Regions from separate parts of the Paenibacillus sp. FSL R10-2788 genome, predicted to be linked through region 1. Evidence: a T-box and tRNA genes for the amino acid it is inferred to sense, from the RefSeq annotation. Region 1 holds a T-box; the other holds one or more tRNA genes.
What was found. The T-box of region 1 lies ahead of tyrS (tyrosine--tRNA ligase). A T-box ahead of a tRNA ligase gene usually reads a tRNA of that ligase, here a tRNA-Tyr.
Positions count from the first base shown of each region.

Region 2: it has a tRNA-Tyr gene. The T-box ahead of tyrS (tyrosine--tRNA ligase) is inferred to sense a tRNA for this amino acid. The anticodon was not compared.

Region 1 covers NZ_JBBOQA010000001.1:3,994,637-4,003,168, reverse strand. Annotated here, with positions in the region: gene NSQ50_RS17695 (Crp/Fnr family transcriptional regulator) at 1-75, shown strand, start outside; gene NSQ50_RS17690 (DNA alkylation repair protein) at 184-996, shown strand; gene NSQ50_RS17685 (acetamidase/formamidase family protein) at 1,237-2,787, shown strand; gene NSQ50_RS17680 (Lrp/AsnC family transcriptional regulator) at 2,864-3,310, opposite strand; T-box leader at 3,462-3,692, shown strand; gene tyrS (tyrosine--tRNA ligase) at 3,879-5,138, shown strand; gene NSQ50_RS17670 (hypothetical protein) at 5,344-5,631, shown strand; gene NSQ50_RS17665 (anaerobic sulfatase maturase) at 5,856-7,100, shown strand; one part of gene NSQ50_RS17660 (IS3 family transposase) at 7,187-8,112, opposite strand; one part of gene NSQ50_RS17660 (IS3 family transposase) at 8,112-8,532, opposite strand, start outside.
Region 2 covers NZ_JBBOQA010000001.1:6,025,863-6,034,394, forward strand. Annotated here, with positions in the region: gene NSQ50_RS26680 (ABC transporter ATP-binding protein) at 1-532, opposite strand, end outside; gene NSQ50_RS26685 (BMP family ABC transporter substrate-binding protein) at 650-1,789, opposite strand; gene NSQ50_RS26690 (AraC family transcriptional regulator) at 2,119-2,874, shown strand; tRNA gene NSQ50_RS26695 (tRNA-Leu) at 3,012-3,090, opposite strand; tRNA gene NSQ50_RS26700 (tRNA-Cys) at 3,105-3,178, opposite strand; tRNA gene NSQ50_RS26705 (tRNA-Gly) at 3,189-3,263, opposite strand; tRNA gene NSQ50_RS26710 (tRNA-Gln) at 3,270-3,344, opposite strand; tRNA gene NSQ50_RS26715 (tRNA-His) at 3,364-3,439, opposite strand; tRNA gene NSQ50_RS26720 (tRNA-His) at 3,483-3,558, opposite strand; tRNA gene NSQ50_RS26725 (tRNA-Trp) at 3,582-3,655, opposite strand; tRNA gene NSQ50_RS26730 (tRNA-Tyr) at 3,662-3,747, opposite strand; tRNA gene NSQ50_RS26735 (tRNA-Thr) at 3,753-3,828, opposite strand; tRNA gene NSQ50_RS26740 (tRNA-Phe) at 3,857-3,932, opposite strand; tRNA gene NSQ50_RS26745 (tRNA-Asp) at 3,943-4,020, opposite strand; tRNA gene NSQ50_RS26750 (tRNA-Met) at 4,046-4,122, opposite strand; tRNA gene NSQ50_RS26755 (tRNA-Val) at 4,140-4,215, opposite strand; tRNA gene NSQ50_RS26760 (tRNA-Glu) at 4,271-4,345, opposite strand; tRNA gene NSQ50_RS26765 (tRNA-Ser) at 4,364-4,456, opposite strand; tRNA gene NSQ50_RS26770 (tRNA-Asn) at 4,460-4,535, opposite strand; rRNA gene NSQ50_RS26775 (23S ribosomal RNA) at 4,596-7,522, opposite strand; rRNA gene NSQ50_RS26780 (16S ribosomal RNA) at 7,755-8,532, opposite strand, start outside.

The sequences.
Region 1 (8,532 bases):
GCGGAAGTTATTCGGACAGGGTTCAGAACTATCTATATCCAGCGAGACAAGATTTTGGAAAGAAATATAACATAGCTATCGAGTTGTAAACGAGATTACAGCTTCATTTTTAGAAACAACGGTATCCTAGCTATGACATGAAGGTGATTTAAGCTTTCAAATCATAGTGAAGGGACGATTTCCATGGAACGCAGGAAGGGCGCTCGGAAGGTTACTGAAATTCCCGTTGAGATTGTAGAACTGCTGAATAAAGGATATTTACAGAGCGTGAATTTAACGGAATGGCTTGCTGTGGATCATCTTATATTGCTGGAAAATGTACTGAATGAGCTAGGTTTTGAACAGGAAGCTAAACCAATTTTACAAAGGCTGAATGCGTTATCGGAAAAGAAAATCATGAAGCTCATCCCGGTGATTTCACGTGAGTGGCAGCTTCTATTTGACTGTAAATCAGAGCTGGAACGTTCCCGACTATTTGCTGTGTTAGCTCATCATAACTCCGATAGTGTTCGCTGCTGGGCTGCTTATATCGTGGGGCAGAATCATCAATGGAGTCTAGTTCAAAAACTAACAGCAATCCGTCCTTTTGCAGCGGATGGTCATTTTGGGGTGCGTGAGATTTCTTGGATGGCTTTGAGGGAATCAGTCATTGCCGAGCTGGAAGCGTCCATTGAATCGTTAAAGGCTTGGGTTCATGACCAGGACGCGAATATTAGGAGATTTGCGGTCGAATTGACGCGCCCACATGGGGTATGGGCAAAGCATATTACAGCGCTCAAAGAAAATCCAGCGATTGCCCTACCGCTATTAGAACCGCTTAACTCTGATCCGGCAAAATACGTTCAGGATTCTGTAAGCAATTGGTTAAATGATGCTAGCAAAATCAATCCGGCATGGGTACAGCAAATTTGTGATGAATGGTTGAACCTATCAGGTACCAAGGAAACAAAGCGGATTGTAACCCGGGCTACAAGAAGTATTACTGATCAAAAATAAAATTAGTGCATCACTTTAGACTGGATAATCAAACGTCAAACACTATGGGCTAATAAGTGTTGGCGTTTTTTTATTATGGAGTTAACTTGGATAATTCAAGAGAAAGACTACTTCCTATTTATTATTTAAACCAAACTTCGTGAAAATATTTATATTGTTAATCCTCAGGTCATCTGTTATACTCAGAAACACCGAATGTTACAAAAACTAACACTAATTAAAGGAATGGAGGATTTTCGTATGAAAAAACAAATAATTCGTAATGTAGGCGTCACGTTATCCATGTTTTTAGTGGTGAATTCGTTATCCAGTGTCATGTATGCTAACACAACGAATGATGCGTATAAGCCAAAAACCCATGTTCTGAAGGCGAATTCGGAGACTGTTCGATGGGGGAATATTGGTAAGGGAGATCCAGCTCTGACTGTACATTCGGGAGACATCGTAACGGTTGAGGCTATTACACATCACTCTGGTGATGATTACGAGCGGATGATTAAAGGAGATGCGGGAGTGGAGGATATTTTCCACTGGATTGAAGGGGAGAAGAACGAAGCGCTCCGCGGGCCAGGCGTACATATTATGACGGGTCCCATCGCAGTAGAAGGTGCTGAACCAGGGGATGTGCTGGAAGTGAAGATTCTGGACATGAAGCTGAGACCTAATGGAAATGAACAATACGCTGGAAAAACATATGGCGTGAATGCCGCGGCGAACTGGGGTTATCTATACGGAGATATGGTGGAGGAGCCGAAAAAGCGTGAGGTAGTAACCATCTATGAGATGGATACGGAGGGTGGAACAGATTATGCAACAGCTGTATATAACTACAAATGGTCTGTGCAAACCGATCCGGATGGTCAAGTGCACCCGACAATTGACTACCCGGGTGTTATCGTTGACCATAAAACGATTGATAAGAATTTCGATGTGCTAAAAGGTGTGAAAATTCCGGTGCGTCTCCACTTTGGTACAATGGGTGTGGCGCCGAAAGAAGCGGATGTTGTTGACTCCGTTCCACCTTCTTACAACGGCGGTAACGTAGATGATTGGCGGATTACCGAAGGTGCAACGATGTATTATCCTGTATCCGTAGCTGGTGCACTACTGTCGATCGGTGACCCGCATGCCGGTCAAGGCGATTCGGAGATTAACGGTACTGCGATTGAGACATCGGTCACTGGGGATATACAAGTTATTCTTCATAAAAAAACATCGCTTAACAACAAGCTGAAAGGTTTAAACTTCCCATTACTTGAAAATGAGAACGAGTGGGTCGTGCATGGATTCAGCTACGCTAATTATTTGGAGGAGCTGGGGGCTAGTGCTCAGACGGATATCTTCAACAACTCATCCATCGACAAAGCAATGAAGGATGCCGCTCATAAAACAAAAGATTTTTTAATGGCTGGAATGGAATTGAGCGAAGATGAAGCATACTCTCTGATGTCGGTGTCAGCTGATTTTGGAATTACACAAGTGGTGGATGGAAACTGGGGCGTTCACGCCTTAATTGATAAAGGTCAATTCGGCGATTCCGAGCGCAAGCCCGTGGTTTTACGGAGCAGCTTTGAGAACTATGGAGCAAAGGTTGGCTGGCAGCCTGCCACTAAGACAGTTACGCTAAGCTACAATGGCAATGTTCTGGTGATGAAGGTTGGAGCGACAACGGGAATTTACAACGGAGAGACAGTGAAGCTTGTAGCCCCAATAAGTGTTGTGAACGGGCAGGTTGTGGTCAGCGAATATTTCGTGAACTTTTATAAAGCTAAGCTGGCTAAGACAGAGTAGGACGAAATAGCAATTATTTGATAATTCTAATAAAAATCCAGATGAGAAAAGAACCGTCTATAGGCGGTTCTTTTTCTTATATATTTAAGCCGTCTTGATTTTTGTGGCGTTTCAATAAAATTTGGTTTTCTACACGTACCAGTCCATCCAGACAATAGATTGATTCATGCATAAACCGTTCCATCTCTTCAAGATTCTCAACTAAGATGTGAATATGCAGAATACAAGGTCCTGTCATTTCGTATAATACAGCTACACGTTCGTTTTCTTTTAATACGTCGACGATATGATTCAAATGAGCAGGTTCTACTTCAAGTTCCAGGTAGGCGGAGATTTTCTTTCCTAGCTTTTCAGCACTGATGACAATCGAGAACTGTTCAATAATCCCTTGATTGACTAGCCGATCAATACGGTCTTTCACCGCGACACTTGATAAACTGACTTCTTTAGCTAGATCAGTATAGGAAATTCTGCTGTTTTGGGCCAGCCGCATCAAAATATGGTTATCGATAGGATCTAGCATTGGATTCGTTCACCTCTTTTTTCGTAATTGTATCAGAAAAAAAGTGGAAATGCCTAGTAGCGCTTTACAGTAGAAGTGTGTGACGGCATTCTCTGCTGAAGATAGTTGACATAAAAGAATTATTTCACTATACTGGCTGTAATCTTATATACGATATACGTTGAAGGAGCCCAGTAGTAACTTAGTCCCTGTTCCAGAAAGCCGGGGGTTGATGAAACCCGGTACACACTAAGCTTGCGAATTACACTTTGGAGTATCTCGGGTAACACCGAGCGGAATGGCGAACGATATCTCGTCAAGAGTGGTATCAATGGTATGCTTGAGCATAAGCGTTTCATGGGTGCAATCTGGGTGGTAACACGGTTATTCAATCGTCCCTATGTCTACAATAGACAAGGGGACGATTTTTTTGTTTTTAAATATAAGGATTTATAGGGTTCACTTCATCAATGATCCTTATATTTCTCGCTGAAACGGTACCGTCCTAATCAGGAGGGCAAAGCCGTTTCCGCTTGGCGGACTGATGTTTCATTATAGGATAACTACTAATTTTGAGGGGTGTAAGGCAATGAATATTATCGACGAACTAGAATGGCGCGATGCCATCAATCAACAAACAGATGCCGAAGGGCTTAGAGAACTGACCAATCAAAAATCGGTATCCCTGTACTGCGGTGTAGATCCAACTGGTGACAGTATGCATATTGGCCACTTGATTCCGTTCATGGTGCTCAAAAGATTCCAGCTGGCAGGACATCGTCCGGTTATTCTAATTGGTGGGGCTACGGGAACGATCGGTGATCCAAGTGGACGTCAATCCGAGCGCTCTTTGCAAACGCTGGAGCAAGTCCAAGCCAACGTTGATGCACTTACAGCACAAATGAAAAAATTGTTCGTGACTGATGGCGACAATCAAATCCGCATGGTGAACAACTACGATTGGACGCATAAAATCAATGTTATCGAATTTTTGCGTGACTATGGTAAAAACTTCAGTATCAATTCGATGCTTGCCAAGGATGTTGTAGCGAGCAGATTGGACAGCGGAATTTCCTTTACGGAATTCTCCTACCAAATCCTGCAATCCCTGGACTACCTGCACCTGTTCCAGCATGAAGATGTGCAGCTGCAAATCGGTGGTTCTGACCAATGGGGGAACATCACAAGTGGCTTAGATCTGATTCGTAAAAAAGAAGGTTCTGAAGCGGTGGCATTCGGACTTACCATCCCGCTTATGCTGAAAGCCGATGGTACAAAATTCGGTAAAACAGCTGGTGGAGCCATTTGGTTGGATCCGAACAAAACGACAGCTTTTGAATTCTACCAGTTCTGGGCAAATACAGATGACCGTGATGTTGTGAAATACCTGAAGTACTTTACATTCCTCTCTAAAGAGCAAATTGATGCACTAGCAGAAAAGGTGCAAACCGAACCGCATAAACGTGAAGCGCAAATAACACTGGCTGAAGAAATGACCAGATTCGTGCATGGTGAGGAATTGCTGGAGCAGGCTAAACGCATTACTGCCGCTCTGTTCAGTGGAGATATTAAATCTCTGACCGCTGACGAGATCGAGCAAGGCTTCAAGGAAATGCCGACCTACGAAACGACATTGGAGTCCAAAAATATCGTGGAGTGGCTGGTAGATCTAGGAATTGAGCCATCCAAACGTCAAGCGCGTGAAGACATCACCAAAGGCGCAATTTCCATGAACGGTGAAAAAGTTAGCGATGTAGCATTTGAAGTTACAGCCAGCGAAGCCATCGGCGGACGTTTTATCATTATCCGTAAGGGTAAGAAAAACTACAGCCTGGTGAAATTGTCCTAATAATAAGAAGCCTTCCTTATGAATAAGGAAGGTTTTTTGTTGTATTTTAAGTATAGAGGCAGACTATTTGCATATTAAGTGAAATTTGAAAGGTGAAATCGTCAAAATTATGGTAAGCTTAGGATTCGTGTGATTTATGGATTAACATGATATTCTACAACTATAACAGAAAATTAGGAGTGGTAATTTGAGAAGACAAAAACCAATGACCATGGAAGAATTGATGAATGAGTTACAAGGACAGAAAACGTATCAAGAAGATCCCAATCACATCTCTTTCGAGAAATTGTTTAATGAAGCGTTTATGAGTAAGTATTCCAATTACAAAAGTTTCGATGAGTTTGTAACCAAAGGGAACTTTCAAGTAAAGACAGAAGAAGATGTTGCTGACATACCTGATGAACTCTTTGATCGTCATGTTGTTAGGGAGACGAAGTTTGCGGATTGGAAATCCATGTTGGAAACAGCAAATAGAGAATACGTCCGTAATTAATAAGACTTAGTCTCTAACTACCGTTAGTTAGACTCATCCACAAAGAAACTGCACACCCTTATTGCTTTGTTCCAACGGACAATGGGGAGTGCAGCTTTTTTATGCCCAGTTATTCGACCAGCTATGATGTTTTACTCATCGTTGACTTGCAGATCTATGATTTAATTGAACAAATAGGAATTAGGTTCTACAAAGATAGTATTACATAGGAGGGGCAGAATCGTATGACTGCATGTATACAAACCTCTAAGCAGGAGACCCTTCATGTCATGTGGAAAACCGTCTCAGAGGATTGTAATCTAGCCTGTGATTATTGCTATTACAGTACAGCCGGGGGACATCCTCAGCAACCGATCCGGGTGATGGATACGGAGCTTCTGGAGCGGTTTATCGCTCAGTACATGAAAAGATCATCAGGGATAGCGACTTTCTCTTGGCAGGGTGGGGAGCCATTATTGGCCGGACTTTCGTATTTTGAACAAGTGATTTCATTTCAAGCTAAGTACGCTCCGCCTCATACGATGATCAGTAATGCACTGCAGACCAATGGAACGCTTATCCATGAGAAATGGGCGAAATTTTTTAAACGGTATAACTTTTTGGTTGGGATTAGTCTGGATGGCCCAGAGCCTATTCATGATGCTCATCGTGTAACGGGTTCGGGGAAAGGCAGTTATAGTCTAGTTATGCGTGGGATTCGTCATTTACAGAATGAGGGTGTGGAGTATAGTATTCTGACGGTGATTCATGAAGATAACGTGACGAAACCAGAGGAGTTGATGGCATTTTATCTAGAACATACCTTTCCGAATATTCAGTTTATCCCCTGCATGGATTTTGTTTCTCAGAAAAGTGATGTAGCGGGACGTTTCCGAATTACACCTGAACAATACGGAGTCTTTTTATGCCGTACATTTGACCTTTGGTACAACGGTGGGTATCCAGAGCTTCCTATTCGTATTTTTGAGAATATGCTTCTTGTATTCATGCATCGTGAGGCAGAGTTATGCGTTCACAACTCATGTTGCCCGAAGATGATGGTGCTTGAAACGAACGGGGATGCCTACCCTTGCGATTTCTTTATTGATGAAGAGCATAGGTTAGGAAATATCGGCCAAACTGACCTGAAAGCGCTGCTAACCAGCCCAGTATATGATGATTTTTTGTTAATGAAGCCCAATATGAATGAATCATGCTATAAGTGTGAGTACCTTAGCTTTTGCAATGGGGGATGTCCGCGCAACCGGAATTGGCTTGATGTTAATGATCGGACTGAGGTTGATTATTTCTGCCATAGTTACAAAATGTTCTACTCACACGCCTATGAACGCATGTTATTACTGGCGAACCGACTTAGATCGGAGCGGATGCTGGAGTACAGGAAAAGTGCAAAACCACTTCCAGGTCGAAATGATCCATGTCTCTGCGGAAGCGGGAAGAAATTCAAAAATTGCTGTCAGGCATTATAGCTTTGACTAGATAAGGTTGTCCCAACAGTCATGCAAAGGATTGAACTGCACCCCGTCAAGTAGACAGCACAAAAAATAAAAGTAGTTTAAGCGGCCTTAGTCCTAAATTCAATGGGACTGAGGCCGTTTAGTTTTGCCTGTAACCGTTCGTTATTATAAAAGTGAATGTAGGTATCAATATCTGTTTGGAGTTCTTCAAAGGTCTGGTAGGTATGTAAGTAGTACTTCTCACATTTCAATGTTCCCCAGAAGGATTCCATCGGCGAATTGTCAATGCAGCAGCCTACTCGGGACATGCTTTGCTTCAGTTCTGCATCGTCCAGCATCTTCTTAAAATGCAGAGAGGTATACTGGAAACCACGGTCACTATGGAGTAAGGTTCGGCTCTCCGGTGCTGCCTGCAAAGCTAATTCCAGTGTGTTAAAAACTAGCGAATTATTATTGGAATGACCCAGAACGTAAGCAACAATGGACTTGTCATACAGATCTTTTATTGCACTTAAATACGCCTTCTTGCCGTTGCCGTATTTGAATTCCGTTACATCCGTTACCCATTTTTGGTTTGGAGCTTCAGCCTCAAAATTACGGTTCAGCACATTCTCTGCAACCTGCTGAGGCGTGGAGCCTACATACTTCTTTCTCTTTCTGCGGATGACTGACTGGATACCTTGGCATCTCATCAGCCGGTACACTCGCTTTGCGTTAATAGATTTATCCATTTGTCTGCGCAAATGCAGGGTCAATTGGCGATACCCAAAGGTTCGTTCCACCTTCTCATACAAGAGGAGCATGGCCTCTGTCAGTTTCTCGTTGTCAGCCTCTCGAAAACTGGGTTTGCGATTCAACCATTTGTAATAACTTGACCGTGAAATCCCTGCGATGTCACACAAAAGCCGAATGGAGCAAGACTGTTCCTGCTGAACAGCCTGAATGGCCAGGTAGATATTCACCTGGCGAATGGTTCTTAACGCCTCCTCTTTTCGAGTTCCTCTAACTTTTTTAGAAAAGCATTCTCCGCACGCAGGCGTGCATTCTCGTATTCCAGCTTTTGCATCGCGAGTTTGTGGCGATCTGCTTCCGTAAGTTCTTCAGGCGCTTTGGTGCGTCCTCTACCGTCTCGTAATGCCTCTTCACCACCTGCTTCGTACTTCTTTACCCAGCTATATACTTGTTGGTAAGACACGTGAAAATGGCTTGCCGCCTTCGCATAGTCTTCTCCGTTCGAAAGGCAGTACAGCACGATATTTATCCGTTCCTGCCAAGTGGTTACGCGTCCTTTGGTCATAGCTTTAGTTCCTCCTGAATGAGCTGTTAAGCTGTTGCTATGACCATTATACTTCCTAATCCAGTTGGCGAGTTGGGTTGCACTTGCAATCTTATACTTGCAGATGATTTGGTTTTGCGACAATCCTCCCTCGAGATAATCCTTAAC
Region 2 (8,532 bases), 2.0 Mb from region 1:
TTTCCTGTGGAGTCAACACCGCAGTCGGCTCATCAAGCACCAGAATTTTCGCACCACGCAGCAGCGCCTTAAGAATCTCAACCTTTTGCTTCATCCCAACTGTAAGATCCTCTACTTTTGCTTTAGGATCCACGGCCAGATTGTATTTCCTTGCGGTCTCTTCCGTCATGCGCACAGCCTCGGCATAATTAATGCCAACTCCTCTGCGCGGCTCCATACCCAGCACCATATTCTCTGCCACCGTAAAAGAAGGTACCAACATGAAATGCTGATGGACCATGCCGATGCCTCTATCAATGGCGTCCTGAGCGGATTGCAGCTTTACTTTTTCACCCTTGATATAGATCTCGCCTTCACTTGGCTCTTCCATGCCGAACATAATCTTCATTAAAGTCGATTTACCAGCACCGTTCTCACCTGCAATCGCATGTATTTCTCCCTCACGTAAAGAAAAATGCACGTCTTTATTTGCAACGACGCCATTGGGATATACCTTGGTAATTCCCCGCATTTCCAGCAGAGCTTTGTACATAGGTCTCAACGCCTTTCAACTTGGAGGTCTGCAAAAATATACAGCTGGAATTCCCCTGACTAGAAGAATCTCCAACTGTAGGTTTAACTCTATAGAGCTGATCTTAAGATTTAAAGCTTAAGGCTTAACTGCGTTACGAATAGCTTCTACCTCTGCGGTTTCCATCCCCATCGCATTATCCACTTTAATTTCTTTATTGATCAGCTTTTGCTTCACTTCTTCAACCTTGGCCTGAAGATCAGCCGGGAATACATTTTTATAAATATCATTCTCAGCAATACCTACACCATCATCTACAAAGCTCAACACATCACGTTTGCCCATTTCTAGCGTTCCCTCTTGCAATCTCTTCACTGCACCTAGAATAGCCGTATCAATCTTTTTAATAGATGAAGTAACGATTAGATTTGCTTTTTCACTATCCGTATCGTTAATCAACATTGCCTGATCGGAGTCTACACCGATTGCATATTTTTTCTTTTCTTTAGCTGCGTCAAAGATCCCAAGACCTGTACCCCCAGCCACGTTAAAAATAACATCCACGCCGGAGTTATATTGAATTAGAGACAGCTCCTTACCTTTTGCCGGGTTAACAAAATCACCAGCGTACGACACAGCCACTTTTACATCAGGATCAACATACTGAGCACCTTGAATGTAACCGACCAAGAAAGCATTAATCCCCGGAATATCCATACCGCCCACAAACCCAATCACATTCTCAGGGGTAGCATTCGGCATATCCGATTGTGTAGCTAATGCTGCTACGGCACCTGCCAAGAAAGATACTTCATTTGTCGCATAAGACATGTTGTACATGTTATCTGGTGCTTCATCGATGTCGGTATCATAATTAATGAATTTTTTGTCTGGATACAATTCTGCCGTTGCATTAAACATCTCAGTAATTTCAGAACCGCCAGAAATAATTACATCCCAATCCTCGGAAGCGATATCGTTAAATGTTGGCTCCCATTTCGTTTTATCAACGCCCATTTCAACAACCTTTGTTACTGCACCTAGTTCATCCTTAACCTTTTGCAAGCCGTTATTAGCGGAATCAAAAAATGATTTATCCCCAAGTGTCCCCGGAATCAGCAATACAACCTTGAGTTTATCCCCTGAACCTGTTTCTCCACCCTCAGCAGCGTTTGATCCAGTATTCGCAGAAGAACCGTTATTGGACGTGTTATTCCCACATGCTGTGACCAGAACCATCACCATTAATAACAACAAAGAAAGAACTTTTTTATTCATTACTCTATTCCACCCCTAATTTTAGTTGGTTAGTAATCCGGCAGAATCCCCATCTTCACCCATTGTATAATTCACGGTTCAAATGGAAATTCTCTTTTTTCCAAATAAAGTATCATTAAAAGTAATAAATTTAACGTTTAGGCTCAAAAATAGCAATAAAAATACCATTATTATTAATAATCCGCTTTATTTCCGAACGAGATGGCCAGTCAGGTTGCGAACTTTCGGATTTATTGATACGATCATAACAAATATTATTAAAAATAATTATATGATTTCGGTCATAGTTTTGTACGATTCGGCTAAAACATAAGTATTGGAGGATCATCATGGATCGTGTTCTATATATTGTAAGTGCCACACATGAGCTAAATACTTATATCCCTCCACACCAGCATGAATGCTACGAACTGGTCTATTATTTACAGGGGGTAGGGACAACCAATGTTGGCCCACGAAGTTACCATTTTCGCTCCTCTTCTTTCGCGCTTGTGCCACCCAATCATAAACATGACGAGCACCACCGTGAGGATGCAAATGTATTATTTGTAGGCTTCCACTCGGAACACCCTAATATGAGTAATCTGCTCGGCGTATATGAAGATGATAAAGATCAGACCGTTCTTCAAATCCTGCTGCGAATGAAAGCAGAGTTTACACGCAAGCAAGACGGATTCTCTGAGCTTCTAAACCTACAAATGAGCGAGATTACCGTCCATCTTATGAGGCTTCTTAGTGCCTCTGGATATCAATCCCCATCAGAAGATCGAGTACAATATGTCCTTAATTATATGAATGAGCATTATCGCCATAAATTGTCCGTCGAAACACTATCAGAAATGTCCGGATATAGCTACGATCGTTTTCGCCATCTATTTAAAGAACGTTTCGGGTCTTCACCCCTGCGGTATTTGCTGTTAAAACGCCTGGATTATGCAAAATCTCTATTACGTCATACTCAGATGCAAATCTCTGAAGTATCTGCTGCTGCAGGTTTTGTGAACGATGCCCAATTCTGCAATATGTTTAAACGAGAAATAGGTCATACCCCGCGAGCATTCCGCATTAATAATCAATCAGGTTAATCACTAATCAGATTAAAAAAAGCCGTTGAAATAGAGAAACTCCTCTATTCAACGGCTTAATCCTGTAAAACTAAGAACATAAAGAAAAAAGGTTAGTAAGATTGCTTATAAAAGCAATCTTACTAACCCTTTTAAGATACCGGCGAGAGGACTCGAACCTCCACGGTTTCCCACTCGATTTTGAGTCGAGCGCGTCTGCCATTCCGCCACGCCGGCACATATGAACTAAATGGAGGCGCCACCCAGATTTGAACTGGGGATAAAGCTTTTGCAGAGCTTTGCCTTACCACTTGGCTATGGCGCCATGTAAATTTTGGAGCGGACGACGGGAATCGAACCCGCGACCCTCGCCTTGGCAAGGCGATGCTCTACCGCTGAGCCACGTCCGCATAAAATGGCTGGGGATATAGGATTCGAACCTATGAGTGACGGAGTCAAAGTCCGTTGCCTTACCGCTTGGCTAATCCCCAATAACATTTTAAAGTAAAATGGGGCGACTGATGGGTCTCGAACCCACGAATGCCGGAACCACAATCCGGTGCGTTAACCCCTTCGCCACAGTCGCCATATTAAGTTGATATTGTTGCCATTATTCATTTTAAAGTAAATGGGGCGGCCGATGGGTCTCGAACCCACGAATGCCGGAACCACAATCCGGTGCGTTAACCCCTTCGCCACGGCCGCCATATTAAACTTTAGAAAGAACTTGGCAGGGGCAGCAGGAATTGAACCCACACCAACGGTTTTGGAGACCGTTGTTCTACCTTTAAACTATGCCCCTAAAAACTGGTGGAGGATGATGGATTCGAACCACCGAACACTTACGTGAGCAGATTTACAGTCTGATGCGTTTGGCCACTTCGCTAATCCTCCAAGGATGGTGCCGGCGAGAGGACTTGAACCCCCAACCTACTGATTACAAGTCAGTTGCTCTACCAATTGAGCTACACCGGCATGGCACTCATTCTTTTGTGATGATAAATGGTGGCTCGGGACGGAATCGAACCGCCGACACGAGGATTTTCAGTCCTCTGCTCTACCGACTGAGCTACCGAGCCATGATGAAAATGGCGGAACCGACGGGATTCGAACCCGCGATCTCCTGCGTGACAGGCAGGCATGTTAGGCCAACTACACCACGGTTCCAAAAGATATAATTGCTTAAGTTAATTGGTTGCGGGGGCAGGATTTGAACCTGCGGCCTTCGGGTTATGAGCCCGACGAGCTACCGGGCTGCTCCACCCCGCGTCAGTAAAAATATGTTATGGTGGAGGCTGAGGGGATCGAACCCCCGACCCTCTGCTTGTAAGGCAGATGCTCTCCCAGCTGAGCTAAGCCTCCATAAACAACAATTGTTATTGTACCAAAGTCCACTAGGATAAATCAAGTGAAAATTTGGTGACCCGTATGGGATTCGAACCCATGTTACCTCCGTGAAAGGGAGGTGTCTTAACCCCTTGACCAACGGGCCATACTAATTAAAAATTTGTGGCGGAGAGAGAGGGATTCGAACCCTCGAGACGCTTGTGGCGCCTACACGATTTCCAATCGTGCTCCTTCGGCCAAACTCGGACACCTCTCCATATGGCTCCCCGAACAGGACTCGAACCTGTGACAACTCGATTAACAGTCGAGTGCTCTACCAACTGAGCTATCAGGGAATATTCATACCAGGCTTGATGCCTGAAAACTGAATCCGAAACGAATTTGCATTCTAAGTATAGGATAAGCCCTCGACCGATTAGTATTGGTCAGCTCCATGCATTGCTGCACTTCCACCTCCAACCTATCTACCTCGTCGTCTTCAAGGGGTCTTACTAATTGGGAAATCTCATCTTGAGGGGGGCTTCACGCTTAGATGCTTTCAGCGCTTATCCCGTCCGTACGTAGCTACCCAGCCATGCTCCTGGCGGAACAACTGGTGCACCAGCGGTACGTCCATCCCGGTCCTCTCGTACTAAGGACAGCTCCTCTCAAATTTCCTGCGCCCACGACAGATAGGGACCGAACTGTCTCACGACGTTCTGAACCCAGCTCGCGTACCGCTTTAATGGGCGAACAGCCCAACCCTTGGGACCTACTTCAGCCCCAGGATGCGATGAGCCGACATCGAGGTGCCAAACCTCCCCGTCGATGTGGACTCTTGGGGGAGATAAGCCTGTTATCCCCAGGGTAGCTTTTATCCGTTGAGCGATGGCCCTTCCATGCGGTACCACCGGATCACTAAGTCCGACTTTCGTCCCTGCTCGACTTGTAGGTCTCGCAGTCAAGCTCCCTTATGCCTTTGCACTCTGCGAATGATTTCCAACCATTCTGAGGGAACCTTGGAACGCCTCCGTTACTCTTTAGGAGGCGACCGCCCCAGTCAAACTGCCCGCCTGACACGGTCCCCGTACCCGGTAAGGGTACTAGGTTAGAACCTAGATACGATCAGGGTGGTATCCCAACGGCGCCTCCACCGAAGCTTGCGCTCCGATTTCTACGGCTCCCACCTATCCTGTACAGATCGTACCCAAATTCAATATCAAGCTGCAGTAAAGCTCCATGGGGTCTTTCCGTCTTGTCGCGGGTAACCTGCATCTTCACAGGTATTAAAATTTCACCGGATCTCTCGTTGAGACAGCGCCCAAGTCGTTACGCCATTCGTGCGGGTCAGAATTTACCTGACAAGGAATTTCGCTACCTTAGGACCGTTATAGTTACGGCCGCCGTTTACTGGGGCTTCGGTTCATAGCTTCGGGTTACCCCTAACCACTCCCCTTAACCTTCCAGCACCGGGCAGGCGTCAGCCCGTATACTTCGCCTTGCGGCTTCGCACAGACCTGTGTTTTTGCTAAACAGTCGCTTGGGCCTTTTCACTGCGGCCCCCTCGTGCTATTCACACTACCGGGGCACCCCTTCTCCCGAAGTTACGGGGTCATTTTGCCGAGTTCCTTAACGAGAGTTCTTCCGCGCGCCTTAGAATTCTCTTCTCGCCTACCTGTGTCGGTTTGCGGTACGGGCACCTTCTCCTGGCTAGAGGCTTTTCTTGGCAGTGTGAGATCATGACCTTCGCTACTATAATTTTCGCTCCCCATCACAGCCCAGCCTTATCGATGTGCGGATTTGCCTACACATCAGCCTCACTGCTTAGACGGACATCCATCAGTCCGCGTCACTACCCTCCTGCGTCACCCCATCGCTCATAGCGGATTACGGTGGTACAGTAATTTCAAACTGTTGTCCTTCGACTACGCCTTTCGGCCTCGCCTTAGGTCCCGACTTACCCTGAGCGGACGAGCCTTCCTCAGGAAACCTTGGGCTTTCGGCGGATCAGATTCTCACTGATCTTTTCGTTACTCATACCGGCATTCTCACTTGTGTAGTGTCCAGCGCTCTTTTCAGTACACCTTCAACCCCTACACAACGCTCCCCTACCCCAGATACATACGTATCTAGCCATAGCTTCGGTGGTGTGTTTAGCCCCGTTACATTTTCGGCGCAGAGTCACTCGACCAGTGAGCTATTACGCACTCTTTCAATGGTGGCTGCTTCTAAGCCAACATCCTGGTTGTCTGTGCAACTCCACATCCTTTCCCACTTAACACACACTTGGGGACCTTAGCTGATGGTCTGGGCTGTTTCCCTTTTGACAATGGATCTTAGCACTCACTGTCTGACTCCCGGCAATAAGTATATGGCATTCGGAGTTTGACTGAGCTTGGTAATCCTTGCGGACCCCGCACCCAATCAGTGCTCTACCTCCACTACTCTTATACCGAGGCTAGCCCTAAAGCTATTTCGGGGAGAACCAGCTATCTCCGAGTTCGATTGGAATTTCTCCGCTACCCCCACCTCATCCCCGCACTTTTCAACGTACGTGGGTTCGGGCCTCCAGTGCGTGTTACCGCACCTTCACCCTGGACAGGGGTAGATCACACGGTTTCGGGTCTACGTCCACATACTAAGTCGCCCTATTCAGACTCGCTTTCGCTGCGGCTCCACCTTCTCGGCTTAACCTTGCATGTTAAACGTAACTCGCCGGTTCATTCTACAAAAGGCACGCCATCACCCATAGATCGGGCTCTGACTTTTTGTAAGCACACGGTTTCAGGTTCTATTTCACTCCCCTTCCGGGGTGCTTTTCACCTTTCCCTCACGGTACTGTTTCACTATCGGTCGCCAGGTAGTATTTAGCCTTAGCAGATGGTCCTGCTGGATTCATACGGGGTTTCACGTGCCCCGCACTACTCGGGATCCGTCTCGGAGAGAATACAGTTTAGGTTACAGGGCTTTTACCTCTATCGCGGGCCTTTCCAGACCTCTTCACCTACCATATTCCTTTGTAACTCCATGTGAGACGTCCCACAACCCCTAAGAGCAAGCTCTTAGGTTTAGGCTGTTCCGCGTTCGCTCGCCGCTACTGACGGAATCACTATTGTTTTCTCTTCCTCAGGGTACTTAGATGTTTCAGTTCCCCTGGTCTGCCTCTACATTTCCTATGTATTCAGAAATGAGTAACTGCGAATTACCACAGCTGGGTTTCCCCATTCGGACACCCCCGGATCAAAGCTTGCTTACAGCTCCCCGAGGCAGTTTCGTTGTTCGCCACGTCCTTCGTCGGCTCCTGGCGCCTAGGCATCCTCCGTGTGCTCTTATTAGCTTAACCTTGATTCTTCCGAAGAAAAATCTCACTAATAACTTTTACTTGTTTACACAAGTTGCTAAAAGATGTTCTAAAACGCAAATTCGTTTCGGTATCCAGTTTTCAAGGATCAAGTCTTACTTGAGAGCTTAAACTCTCAAAACTGAGCAACGAGTGAGTAACAGGCCTAAACCTGAGTTTTGGAAGCTTAGCTTCCGATTTGAATGTTCTCATTGCAGAGAACGATTCTCCATAGAAAGGAGGTGATCCAGCCGCACCTTCCGATACGGCTACCTTGTTACGACTTCACCCCAATCATCTACCCCACCTTCGGCGGCTGGCTCCCTTGCGGGTTACCCCACCGACTTCGGGTGTTGTAAACTCTCGTGGTGTGACGGGCGGTGTGTACAAGACCCGGGAACGTATTCACCGCGGCATGCTGATCCGCGATTACTAGCAATTCCGACTTCATGCAGGCGAGTTGCAGCCTGCAATCCGAACTGAGACCGGCTTTGATGGGATTGGCTCCACCTCGCGGCTTCGCTTCCCGTTGTACCGGCCATTGTAGTACGTGTGTAGCCCAGGTCATAAGGGGCATGATGATTTGACGTCATCCCCACCTTCCTCCGGTTTGTCACCGGCAGTCACTCTAGAGTGCCCAGCATTACCTGCTGGCAACTAAAGTTAAGGGTTGCGCTCGTTGCGGGACTTAACCCAACATCTCACGACACGAGCTGACGACAACCATGCACCACCTGTCTCCTCTGTCCCGAAGGCCGCTGCTATCTCTAGCAGATTCAGAGGGATGTCAAGACCTGGTAAGGTTCTTCGCGTTGCTTCGAATTAAACCACATACTCCACTGCTTGTGCGGGTCCCCGTCAATTCCTTTGAGTTTCAGTCTTGCGACCGTACTCCCCAGGCGGAGTGCTTACTGTGTTAACTTCGGCACCAAGGGTATCGAAACCCCTAACACCTAGCACTCATCGTTTACGGCGTGGACTACCAGGGTATCTAATCCTGTTTGCTCCCCACG